2 regions of the Neobacillus sp. MER 74 genome follow, and region 1 is predicted to be linked to the other one. Evidence: riboswitches for the same ligand, from Rfam matches in the RefSeq annotation. Region 1 holds a riboswitch; the other holds the start of a gene.
What was found. A riboswitch is a leader RNA that binds a small molecule or an ion and turns the genes downstream of it on or off. The one in region 1 is predicted to bind thiamine pyrophosphate.
Positions count from the first base shown of each region.

Region 2: another riboswitch for thiamine pyrophosphate. It lies ahead of thiC (phosphomethylpyrimidine synthase ThiC); the one in region 1 lies ahead of tenA (thiaminase II).

Region 1 is NZ_JAMAUV010000016.1:18,494-24,840, reverse strand. Features, by position in the region: gene M3610_RS20690 (hypothetical protein) at 349-825, shown strand; TPP riboswitch at 945-1,048, shown strand; gene tenA (thiaminase II) at 1,159-1,842, shown strand; gene M3610_RS20680 (ECF transporter S component) at 1,839-2,432, shown strand; gene M3610_RS20675 (ABC transporter ATP-binding protein) at 2,410-3,981, shown strand; gene M3610_RS20670 (energy-coupling factor transporter transmembrane component T family protein) at 3,978-4,715, shown strand; gene M3610_RS20665 (VOC family protein) at 5,020-5,409, opposite strand; gene M3610_RS20660 (diguanylate cyclase) at 5,508-6,347, opposite strand, start outside.
Region 2 is NZ_JAMAUV010000004.1:45,462-51,721, forward strand. Features, by position in the region: gene nagZ (beta-N-acetylhexosaminidase) at 1-1,757, shown strand, start outside; gene M3610_RS08830 (exo-beta-N-acetylmuramidase NamZ family protein) at 1,856-3,106, shown strand; gene M3610_RS08835 (efflux RND transporter periplasmic adaptor subunit) at 3,444-4,733, shown strand; TPP riboswitch at 4,855-4,969, shown strand; gene thiC (phosphomethylpyrimidine synthase ThiC) at 5,115-6,260, shown strand, end outside.

The DNA.
Region 1 (6,347 bases):
AATGACCATATTCAAAGACTTAGATAGTAAAGTGGAGATTTTGGGGGTAGGAAGAAAAAGTTCTTATTCTTTTTAAATGGTAATAGAGGGTAGAGGGAATATTTTGGTTAGTTACCAAGATAACATCTATTCCTGCGCTTAGTACCTATTTTTAGAGACTTATGACCTATTTCCAGAGACTTATTACCTATTTTTTGAACCTTATAACCTATTTCCGGACGCTTATGACATGTTTTACGAGACTTACGACATTTATTGGTAAATAATTGGAAGTTAGAGGGGTGGAGAGGTATGTTTTTTACTAAAAATGGAAATTTTATATATATTGATGCCTAAGGAGTTAACTAAATGGTCGGGATTATTATAGCAGTGATCTTATTTAACCTAATTGCAATCAAAGTAAAAAAACGTTTAACCAGAAGTGAGATGCTGCAGATTTGGTTATTTACAACCTTATTCCAACTGATGTTTGATGTATTTATCAGTTTGAAATACCAGGGGTACTGGTATTTCACTAAGGGTGTGGATTGGCAGTCCTTGCTTGTGTATTTATGTTTAGTCCCACCTGTGAATCTTATCTTTTTAAATGTCTATCCTTTAAAAAGTCCATTATGGAAACAATTCTCCTTTTTTTTAGCTTGGAATGTAGGAATTGTGATCTATGAGGTTTTAACCTTATTACCAGAGCCTTGGGGTTATTTCCATTATGGTTGGTGGAGTTTGTATCACTCCATCATGATCAATCCTTTTCTCCTCCTCATCTTATTAGGGTTCTATAAATTAGTTCGTCGATTAGAACATAAGGCTGTGGTTAAGCAAGTATAGTGGGGAAAATGAGAAGGCGTCTCCTTGTTCTATAGGACGTTTGGTCTATTTTTATCCTTTAGCTGTTAACTGATTGACAACATTAACCAGCGGGTGTAGAGTGAATATTAAATTTATAGGAAGACCACTAGGGGAGCCGTTTGGCGGCTGAGACAAGAATAATCTTGGACCCTTTGAACCTGATCTAGTTCATACTAGCGTAGGAAAGTGGAGTCTGTGTATGGATAAATACTATTATTCTGCCGCTCCATTTTTGGAGCGGTTTTTTCGTGTTCGAACCGTTAGCCGTTCCATTTAGTGTCTTCCCATAAAACAAATAAGGGGGAGAAATATATGAGTTTTTCAGCAGAACTAAGAAGAGAAGCCAATCCGATTTTTGAGGCAATTTTTGAACATCCGTTTGTCCGGGGGATCGCTGATGGGGAGTTACAAAAAGAACAATTGGTTCATTATGTAAAACAGGACTTTGAATATTTGAATTCCTTTATTCGCATCTATGGAATCGCAGTTTCTAAGTGTGAGAATCGTGAAGAAATGGATATGTTTAATCAGCAGATTTCATTTATATTAAACAGTGAAATCCATCCACATAATAACTTTTGTCAAGTAGCAGGTGTACCCTACGAGGCATTACAGGGATATCCGTTAGCACCCTCAGCCCTTCATTACACGCGTCATATGCTTACGGTTGCACATGAAGGGACATTAGGGGAAATTCTAGCGGTATTGCTTCCATGTCCATGGACGTATTGGGAAATTGGGAAAAGATTATTAACGGAAGTGAATCCAGATCGCTCCCATCCTTTTTATGATTGGATTCATTTTTATGGAAACCGGACCGATTCGATTACGACAAAATTTTGTGCCAGGATCGATGAGTGGGCTAAGATAGCAACAGAGAAAGAAAAGGAAAAAATGAAGGAGCATTTCCTCATCAGTTGTCAGTTGGAATATATGTTCTGGGATATGGCTTATAAACTAGAAGAATGGCCTGTGAAAATGGAGGCAGTGAAATGAAGACCTGGAAGATGAAAGAAGTCGTTCTTGCTGTGATTCTAGCGGTGGCCTGTGGAGTGATTTATTTAGGATGGTCGACGCTGTGGATTCCGATTTCTGCTATTGTCGGGCCGGTCGGTGCAGGCTTTATGTTTGGTATTTGGGTGATTGCCAGTCCAATCGTCGCGTATATTATCAGAAAACCGGGAGCAGCATTTATTGCAGAGGTAGCAGCGGCTGCCGTCGAGTTATTAACAGGAAGTCATTTTGGTCTGTCGGCCCTGTTAGTAGGTGTTTTTCAAGGGATTGGTTCAGAAATTGCCTTCGCCCTATTCGGATATAAACGGTATAACCTTTTTACTTTAATGCTATCAGGTGCTCTAGCTGCCGTATTTGGAATGCTTTATAACATAATCGCCAACGGTTTCGGTTATTACACACTGGAAGTCTTTTTGATGACACTAGGAATTCATGTCATCAGCGGCATGATTCTTGGCGGCTGGCTAGCGAAAGTTGTCGTGGATGCCCTCGCAAATACAGGGGTGTTAGAGCAATATGAGTTGATGAAGGAAAAAAGAAAAAAGGACAATGTCAATGTTTCTGGGTTGTAAAGATCTTTCGATTCGTTTTTATAACCGCTCTGAAAAAATACTCAATCATATTACCTTGTCCATCCATCAAGGGGAGAAGGTATTAATCCTTGGACCTAGTGGGAGTGGGAAATCTACATTGATTTCTGCTCTTGCTGGGATTATCCCTGAGCATTTGGACGCAGAGGTCAGCGGTGAAGTATGCATCCGGAAAAATGCAGGAGTGATGTTTCAAGATCCTGATTCCCAGTTTTGTATGCTGCGTGTCGATGAAGAAATTGCCTTTAGTCTGGAAAACCGTTCGATTCCTCGTAACGAAATGGATCAAATGATCTCGGATTTGATGGAAAAAGTAGGGCTGATGGTTGATAAGAAAACACCGATTGAAATGCTCTCAGGCGGGATGAAACAACGATTGGCGTTAGCGTGTTTGCTTGCATTAGAACCAGACGTCCTTTTCTTTGATGAACCAACCGCTCAACTCGACCCTGCTGGCCGGAATGAGATCTTTGGTTTATTGAGGCGGTTTGCTCAAACAACCAACCATACGATGGTCTTTGTAGAACATGTCCTTGACGGCTGCATCGAATGGATGGACCGAGTCATTATCCTTGATGAGCATGGAAAGATTATTGGGGATGGGGAACCAAAAGAGATGCTGCTCCAATTTAATCAACAAATGAAAGATGCGGGGATTTGGCGCCCTAAGTTGTTTCCTCACAAATGGGAGGAGATCGTTCAAGATCCCTCGCACCCTCTATCTATCAAACTTATAAATAGGGTAAAAACGAAACCGCTCGTACAAGGCGATTGTTTACTCCGCACCGAACATGTTGAAATTGGCTATGGGAAGAAGACCGTTGTCAGTGATATAGAGGTGAAAATCCATAGAGGGGAATGGATTTCCATTGTCGGAGAAAATGGGAGTGGGAAAAGCACTTTTTTAAAAAGTCTGATCCGGTTGGAGCCGATTCAAAAAGGGAGAATTTACTTTCAAGGTAAGGAACTAAAAAAATGGACAGACCGAGAATTATTTGAGCAGGCAGGCTTTGTTTTCCAAAATCCCGAACATCAATTCATTACCGATACGGTTTTTGACGAAGTGGCTTTTGGCGGCCGGCAGCGAAATTGGCCGGAGGAGCAGGTGCGCTCGAAAACCAATCGATTGTTAGAGGAGTTTGGATTGGCACCATACCAGGATGCGCACCCTTTTACCCTGAGTTTAGGACAAAAACGGCGGTTAAGTGTGGCGACAATGTTATTGTTCGATCAAGCTTTGCTATTGCTTGATGAACCAACCTTTGGTCAGGATGAAAAAACAGCGAGAGAGCTTATTAAACGTCTCAAAGAGAGACAGGAACAGGGAACAACCATTGTGATGGTAACCCATGATATGGATGTGGTCGATCGTTTTTCTGATCAAGTCCTTCTATTCAAAAAGGGACGAGTATCCTATCAAGGAACGCCCTATGGCTTATTTTCAGAGCCAAGTAATTACTGTGAAAGTGCGTTGATTCCACCACTCCATTACCGTTTGATGCATGCGCGAAAGGAGGGTGTTTTGGTATGAAGGCGAATGATTCATTCTTAGCTTCACTCAATCCTGCTTGTAAGTTGTTCGCTCATTTGATCGTGATGTTTCTTTTAATGGCCATCTCCAATCCAACGGTGACTTTTTTGATTTGGTTTCTTGCGCTATTGATTGGCATTTTTTTAGGCGGATGGAGAATGACGTATCTTGTCAAAAGGCTTTTGCCTTATTTAGGTTTTTTCATTCTTGTATTTTGGATGATAGCTGCTTTTGGAGAGGGAGAAGAAACAATTTGGAAAGGGGCTTGGTTCCATATTACGGTGGAGAGTTTAAATCATGGGTTAACCATCGCCTTAAGGATGTTAGCGTTTGTCACATATGGATTGTTATTTACCTCTACCACAGACATCACTTTGTTTATTATGAGTTTAATTCATCAATGTAAACTGTCACCCAAATGGGCGTATGGGCTATTAGCGGGGTTCCGCTTTATCCCGTTGTTCCAATCGGAACTAAACCAAATGAAGACGGCACATAAAGTGAGAGGTTACCGGCAAAGAAATAATTGGAAAGCGTTTATGAGGTATGCTTTGCCATTGTTTACGCAGGGAATAAGAAAATCAGAACGAATAGCGATTGCCATGGAGGCGCGTGGGTTTACGGGTACAAGGGACAGAACCTATTATCAAACAACTAAACTAGCAGTGAAAGATTTCGGCTATCTGCTTTCGTTACTTATTGTTGCTTGGGGGATCATGACTTTTATTGAATAGGCTCTGTTATAACTGAATATTGATTCCACTGTGTCTGAAAATAAACGGAAAAATTCCGTTTATTTTGGGAAATACCCATATTTCCTTAATAATAAAGGAAGTTTTTCCGTCTAAACTATCGAAATCTTTGGATATTGTCTTATTTTGAGGAGTTAATCGGAATATCTTCCCTTATATTGCTTCTTAAGCCCTGTCTATATCCATTAGCCGGAAATTCTCCGCCTATGAATTCTCATAACTACACGAAAATCTACAATGAATAATAAGGGGAGAAGTGTATACGCACTTCTCCCTTTTGGCTTTACTAAAGGTCTGCTTGGTCAACGTTTAGTTCAATGAGATTTCCATCTGGGTCGGCACAGAAAATCTGGGCAAAGCCACTCATGCCCTTAGGTTTCTCTAATAGTTCAACATCCTTACTTTTCAACCAATTCAACGCAGCATTGTAATCTTTCACCCGAAGAGCAAAATGACCTTCACGGCTGCTTAGGCGCTTATCTTGGCGAATGGTTTGGGAGGCATGATCGACGATGAGATGGAGCTGTTGTCCTTCGATATCATACCAAGCACCAGGGAAATCAAAATTCGGGCGCTGGATTTCTTTTAAACAGAGGATATTGCTATAAAAATGCTTGGCCTTTTCTAAATTGGTCACGGATAGGCTCACGTGGTGGAGGCATTCATATTGAATCATGGCGGATTACTCCTTCATAAATTTTATTCCATCATACCACAAGGAGTTGGACGGATTGAGATAAAAACCAGGCATACAGCCTGGCTTAGGTCCATTTCTTAATACTCGATACTTGCGGCAACCTCTTTCTGCTGTTCATCCCATGAGTTATCGAATTCCGTAATCATTGCAATGAATGGTTCGATAAATTGGGGGTCAAATTGTTTGCCAGAGCAGCGGCGCAACTCGGCGATTGCTTCTTGAAAGGTTTTTGTTTTTTGATAGGGCCGCTCTGTTGTCATGGCATCAAAGGAATCGATCACGCAGAGAATTCTTGCTAGTTTTGGGATCGATTTTCCGATTAGCCCATATGGGTAGCCGTTTCCATCAAAACGTTCGTGATGGAGTTCAACGAGTGGAATCAAATCTTCTAATTTCTTATTGGTTGAAATGATATCTTTTCCATAGGTAACGTGTTTTTTCATGGTTTCCCATTCTTGAGAGTCGAGACTGCCTTTTTTATTTAATATTTCACGCGGAATTTCAATTTTTCCAATGTCATGGATAAGCGCTCCGAGAATCAGTGTTTTGCGTTCATCCACGCTTAGATTCAGTACGCGTGAGAAATCGACCGCATATTGGTAGACACGCTTGCTATGGCGATAGGTATAAACATCCTTGGAAAGAAAGATTTTTAATTGATATTCTGCTTCCTCTAGCTCTTTTTCAAGCGAAAGAGAGCGTTGTACGGAATATTCTGAATGTCCATTGTAAATTTGGACTAGATTTTTTCCTTGGTTTTTCGCAGCATACATGGCTTGGTCTGCTTTGTTGAGAAGTTCAGAAATGCTGTAGGTTTCTTTTTCACATTCTGCAATCCCCGATGAAAAGGACAAGCAGCCGTAGGGGAGACCTTCCACCCCTTTATAGTAGGTGTCATTTACTTTCTTCCGCAATTC
Region 2 (6,260 bases), on a different contig from region 1:
GCGATGGCAGCAATACCGACAGAATTTCAATTCAATTTAAGGGAAATCAAGACAATATCCTTGTTGAAAAAGAAAAAGGCGCACGTTATGACCTTATCGGCAATGCCATCGATCACATGACAATGGAAGAAAAAGTCGGACAAATGCTAATGCCTGACTTTAGAAATTGGAATGGCAAAAATGTCACGGTAATGAACGACGAAATTGCAAAGCTTGTAAAGGATTATCATCTTGGTGGTGTGATTTTATTCCGTGAAAATACGGTGACAGCTGAACAGACGACCAAACTAGTGGATGCTTATCAAGAAGCAGCGGAAAAGTATGGACTGTTGATTTCCATTGACCAGGAAGGTGGAATCGTTACACGTCTGCAAACTGGTACCGATATGCCAGGCAATATGGCATTGGGTGCGACTAAATCTGAAGAGCTAGCTGAAAAAGTCGGCAGGACAATAGGTGAAGAGCTAAACGCACTTGGGGTTAACATGAATTTTGGACCAGTGTTGGATGTAAACAATAATCCTGATAATCCTGTTATCGGTGTTCGTTCTTTTGGTGAAGACCCTGAGTTAGTTTCAAAGTTGGGAAATGCTTATATTAAAGGACTTCATGAAACGGGCACTTCGGCCACTGCTAAGCATTTTCCAGGTCATGGAGATACTGCGGTTGATTCACATGTAGGACTTCCATCGGTACCTCATGATCTTAATCGATTAAAGAAAGTAGAATTATATCCTTTCCAGCAGGCAATGGATGCTGGTATTGATGCGATTATGTCAGCGCACGTAACGTTCCCAAAAATTGATGATACAAAAGCAATTTCAAAAAAGGACGGAACAGAAGTCTCTGTACCAGGTACGCTTTCCCACAAGATATTAACGGGTCTAATGCGCGAAGAAATGGGCTTTAAAGGTGTTATCGTAACTGATGCGATGAATATGGGTGCGATTGCCGATCATTTTGGATCCGTTGATGCAGCTATCCGTGCTGTAAAAGCAGGTGCAGATGTCCTATTAATGCCAGTGGGAATCCAAGCAGTGGCAAATGGACTTTATGATTCAGTCAACGCTGGCGATATCTCAGAAGATAGACTTGAGCAGTCAGTAGAGCGGATATTAACCCTGAAATTAAATAGAAGCATTGTTAAGGCGGAAATGGAAAGGAGTCTTGATGAAAAGGTTGCGAAGGCTATTCAAGTAGTAGGTTCACCTGAACATAAAGCAGTTGAAAAAGAAGCAGCAGAAAAATCAATTACGCTTGTAAAAAATAATGATATACTTCCACTTAATGTTTCTCCTGAAGATAAGATTGTTGTGGTTGGTGGGGCGGCTTTCTCTATGAATCTCCTTGCAGCTGAGGTCCAAAAATACCATCCTGGCGCAATTTATATCAATGCTTCAGAATCACTTGATGCTACACAATTAGCACAAGTGAAGGATGCAAAATACATCATTGCTGGAACCTACACCTCAAGTGTTGGAGGCAGAGCCAACGACGCTAGTCAAATGGTGATGATAAGACAACTCATCGAGACTGGTGTACCTGTCATTGCTGTTGGGGCTAGAAATCCATATGACGTTATGTCCTATACGAATGTAGATGCCTATCTTGTTCAATTTGGCTTTAGACCAAAGAGCTTTGAAGCAACAGCAAGTACAATTTTTGGTAAAAATAATCCGACAGGAAAGCTGCCTGTTACGATTTACAACCATGATGGCAGTGTTTTATATGGATTTGATCACGGGTTAGGATACTAAGTAGGGGAGAGATAGAGGGGAATTTAGTTGTGACTGCTTCAAATAGGGGTAGGGCTATATTCCTTAAACTTTGATAGATCAAAAGAGGAGGGGTACTTTTGAAAAAGGGGCTTATAGGTTTATTGGCTCTCGTTCTACTACTTTCGACCGTTTCAGCAGCTGTTGCAAAGAACGCAAAAGAGAAGAAGAATGAAAAATTCCGTTTGGGCGTAGAGGTTTTGTTGCAGGATAAGATTGATTTGATAAAGGATAAGCGCGTCGGCTTAATCACTAATCCGACGGGGGTAGATCAAAACGTTACTAGTATCGTAGATTTACTTTACAATAACACCAATGTAAATTTAACTGCACTTTATGGTCCTGAGCATGGTGTCCGTGGAAGTGCACAAGCTGGTCAATATGTTGAACAATATACGGATGAAAAAACAGGGCTTCCTGTTTACAGTCTTTATGGAAAGACCAAAAAGCCAACACCTGAAATGCTAAGCAATGTCGATGTATTGTTATTTGATATCCAAGATGTGGGGACACGTTTTTACACCTATATTTACACTATGGCACTAGCGATGGAAGCAGCAAAAGAGAACAATATTCCAATTATAGTTCTTGACCGTCCGAATCCAATCAGCGGGACAAAAGTCGAAGGACCTGTGCTCGAGGATAAGTACTCTTCGTTCATCGGTGAATATCCGATTCCTGTTCGCCACGGGATGACCGTCGGGGAATTAGCCAAGCTTTTCAATAGCGAATTTGGTATTGGAGCCGATTTAACGGTGGTGGAAATGGAAGGCTGGAAACGAAACATGTATTACGATGAGACTCCATTAGAATGGATCCTTCCATCACCAAACATGCCAACCCTGGAAACTGCTGTAGTCTACCCAGGGGCTGCCCTTATTGAAGGAACCAATGTTTCCGAGGGAAGAGGAACAACAAAGCCATTTGAATTGATTGGAGCACCGTTCATTAATAGCGACAATTTGGCTGCCAAGTTAAACTCTTACAAATTACCTGGTGTCACATTCCGAGCGGCTTCATTTATACCGACCTTCTCGAAGCATGCGAATGTTTTAAGCCATGGAATTCAAATTCATGTCACAGACCGAAATGCCTATAAGCCGTTTGAAACAGGATTGTATATCGTAAAAACAATCCATGATATGTATCCAAACGATTTCCAATTTAGAGCACCGAATGCAGCAGGAATCTCCTTCTTTGATAACCTTGTCGGTAATGGTTCGATCCGTGCTGATATTGAAGCTGGCAAATCTATTGAAGAAATAAAAGCTGCATGGCAGGCGGGTTTAGATGAATTTAACGGGGTTCGTGAGAAGTATTTATTATATTAATAGGTGTGAGTGGGCCTTCTTTTTAGGAGGCCTCTTTTTAGTACGATTTATCCTTTAAGAAAAAATCAAATTATATTATGGACTAAACTAGTAAAAAAACTATTACGATCTTCCAGTGATTGACGAAACCATTTTATTATTCTGCCTAGTGGGGGAATTACTGACAAGAACCTAAATTATATCGCAAGTACATTAATTACAAGAGAAGTTCACGGGACAAAAAAAGTAAATTATTCCTTGAACCTTTCTTTAAAAAAATGGACAATAGATATTAGTAGTTGGGTTCAACAATTTATTGCAATATTCGCTATATATCTATTACGTAAGGGGGAGGGTTATGGAAACAGCAAAAGGAATTGGTGGAGAAAATGAAAAAGTTCGTACCTCGCGTCAGAAGAAATGGATTTTACTTGGGGTCCTTGTTCTTTTATTCATATCTGTTATGTTAAGCATAGCTGTTATAGAAGTTAATAAAAGTAAATCTAAGCCATTAGTGTTAATAAATCCAACAGAAAAAAAATTTATTAAAACAAAAACAGTGTCAGGTCGTGTTGTACAAAGTCATGCTGAAACGATTTATTTAAATGTAACAAAAGGATCTATACAGGAAATTTTTGTGAAAGAAGGGGAAACTGTTACAAAAGGACAAAAGCTCTTTTCTTATGAAGGATCAACAGTCGCGGCTGAGCTAGGACAAGCAGAAGTAAATAAAAAGCTAGCAGAAACAAGTGTTACTCAGATGAAAGAGCAAATCACTTCATTAGAGCAGGATATACGAGAAGCTGAGTCAACCACTACAACCACTACAACAGATACAACTGATACAACTGATACAACTGATACAACTGATACAACCAATACCACTGATGCAGTTGATATAGCTAACATAGCTACTAAAGCTAGCACGATCCAGTCAATTCAAGCTGAACTAAATAAAGTAAAAGCTGAGCTCCTTGCAGCAGATCTAAAAGTAGAAAAATATACGTTGCAGGCTGAAAAGCTAAAATCTGAGCTCGAAACATTAACTGTCATCAGCAACACTGCTGGTGTAATATCAAACCTGAACCAAAATGTAGGTCAAGGTTTTCGAGCAAAAGAAAATCAGCAACTAGCAATCATGCAAATCGCTTCAAATGATCCGTTTCAAATTGAAGGAAAGCTAACAGAAGCAGAAAAAGCAAAAATTACATCAGGCCAATCTATTACAGTAACTTCTAATGTAGTAGCCAATAAGAAATGGAAAGGAAAAATTTCGGAGGTTAGTGATTATCCTACATATAAAACAAATGCAAATAAGAATAAAGATATACAACAAGAAACTAATCCATACTATTCCTTTAAAGCAAGTCTAGATTCACAAAAGGGCCTATATCCTGGCTACAATACCATGCTAGACGTAGTAGTGCAGTCAAAGCAGTTGCTAGCAGTTCCTGAAACGAGCATCATGGGCTTTGGAAAATCCACCTATGTATATGTACAAAAAAAAGGAAAGATTCAGAAACAAAAGGTAGAAACTGGTCAAAAAGGAGGCAAATGGGTTGCCATACTTAAGGGTTTAAAGGAAGAAGACAAAATAGAAGAAAACCCATCCTGGATTGTTCGCCTTGGTACATCTCTTTTTGATTAGTATTTTACAGGTAAATTATGGTTCATCCTAAACATAATATCGAAACACGACTATATTACTATAATTAATATTATGTATTTCATTTTAACCGATACTCATATATAATGTAGCTTAATTGAATATAAATAACTAGGGGTGTCCAATAAGTTGGGCTGAGAAAGAAACACGCTGAAGTTTCTTGACTCTTGGGACCTGATCTGGATCATACCAGCGTGGGGAAGTTAGAATAGACAATCTTCGATGCAACTATACTTCTGCATACATTTTAGCCGGGTCCAACCATTTATGGTCCCGGCTTTTTGATGTACTTTTATACGCTTATTTACTTGTTATGTTCTGTATCTCGTCCTTTATATTCAAAAAAAAAAGGAGAGATTTATTATGTCAACGACTGCATTAAACGAACAAAATATTTCCATCATGTCTAGTTTTCCAGGAAGTAAAAAAGTATATGTAACAGGCTCGAGATCCGACATTAAAGTACCAATGCGTGAAATTGAGTTAAGCCCTACAACGGGAACGTTTGGTGAAGAGGAAAACCTTCCTATACGCGTATATGATACAAGCGGTCCTTATACGGATCAGAATTATTCTGTTGATATTTCAAAAGGCCTTCCTGCCATTCGAAGCACATGGATCCATGAACGGGCAGATGTTGAAGAATATGAAGGTCGAGAAATTAAGCCTGTAGATAATGGGTATAAGGATGAAAAAGATCCTCGTGCCAATCATAACGTGTTTCCGGGTTTGAAGCGCAAACCATTACGTGCAAAAAAAGGAAAAAATGTTACACAGCTTCACTATGCAAAAAAGGGAATTATTACTCCTGAAATGGAATTCATCGCAATAAGGGAAAATATGAAACCTGAATTTGTGCGTGATGAAGTTGCAAAGGGTCGAGCGATTATTCCTTCTAATATCAATCATCCAGAGTCAGAACCTATGATAATAGGACGTAATTTTCATGTTAAAATCAACGCGAATATCGGTAACTCTGCTGTTTCATCATCCATCGAACAAGAGGTTGAAAAAATGACATGGGCGACACGTTGGGGTGCTGATAATATTATGGATCTATCAACAGGTAAAAACATTCATAAAACAAGAGAATGGATTATTCGAAACTCAGCCGTTCCTGTCGGCACCGTCCCCATTTATCAAGCACTTGAAAAAGTAAATGGTGTTGCTGAAGATCTTACATGGGAGGTTTACCGTGATACCTTGATTGAACAAGCGGAGCAAGGTGTTGATTACTTCACCATTCATGCCGGTGTTCTTTTACGATATGTTCCACTAACGGCAAAACGGTTAACAGGTATTGTATCCCGCGGTGGTTCAATCATGGCACAATGGTGTTTACACCACCATAAAGAAAGCTTTTTATATACTCACTTTGAAGAAATCTGCGAAATAATGAAATCTTATGATGTTGCATTCTCTTTAGGGGATGGTTTACGTCCTGGGTCTATTGCAGATGCGAATGATGAAGCGCAGTTTGCAGAATTAGAGACTCTTGGAGAGTTAACA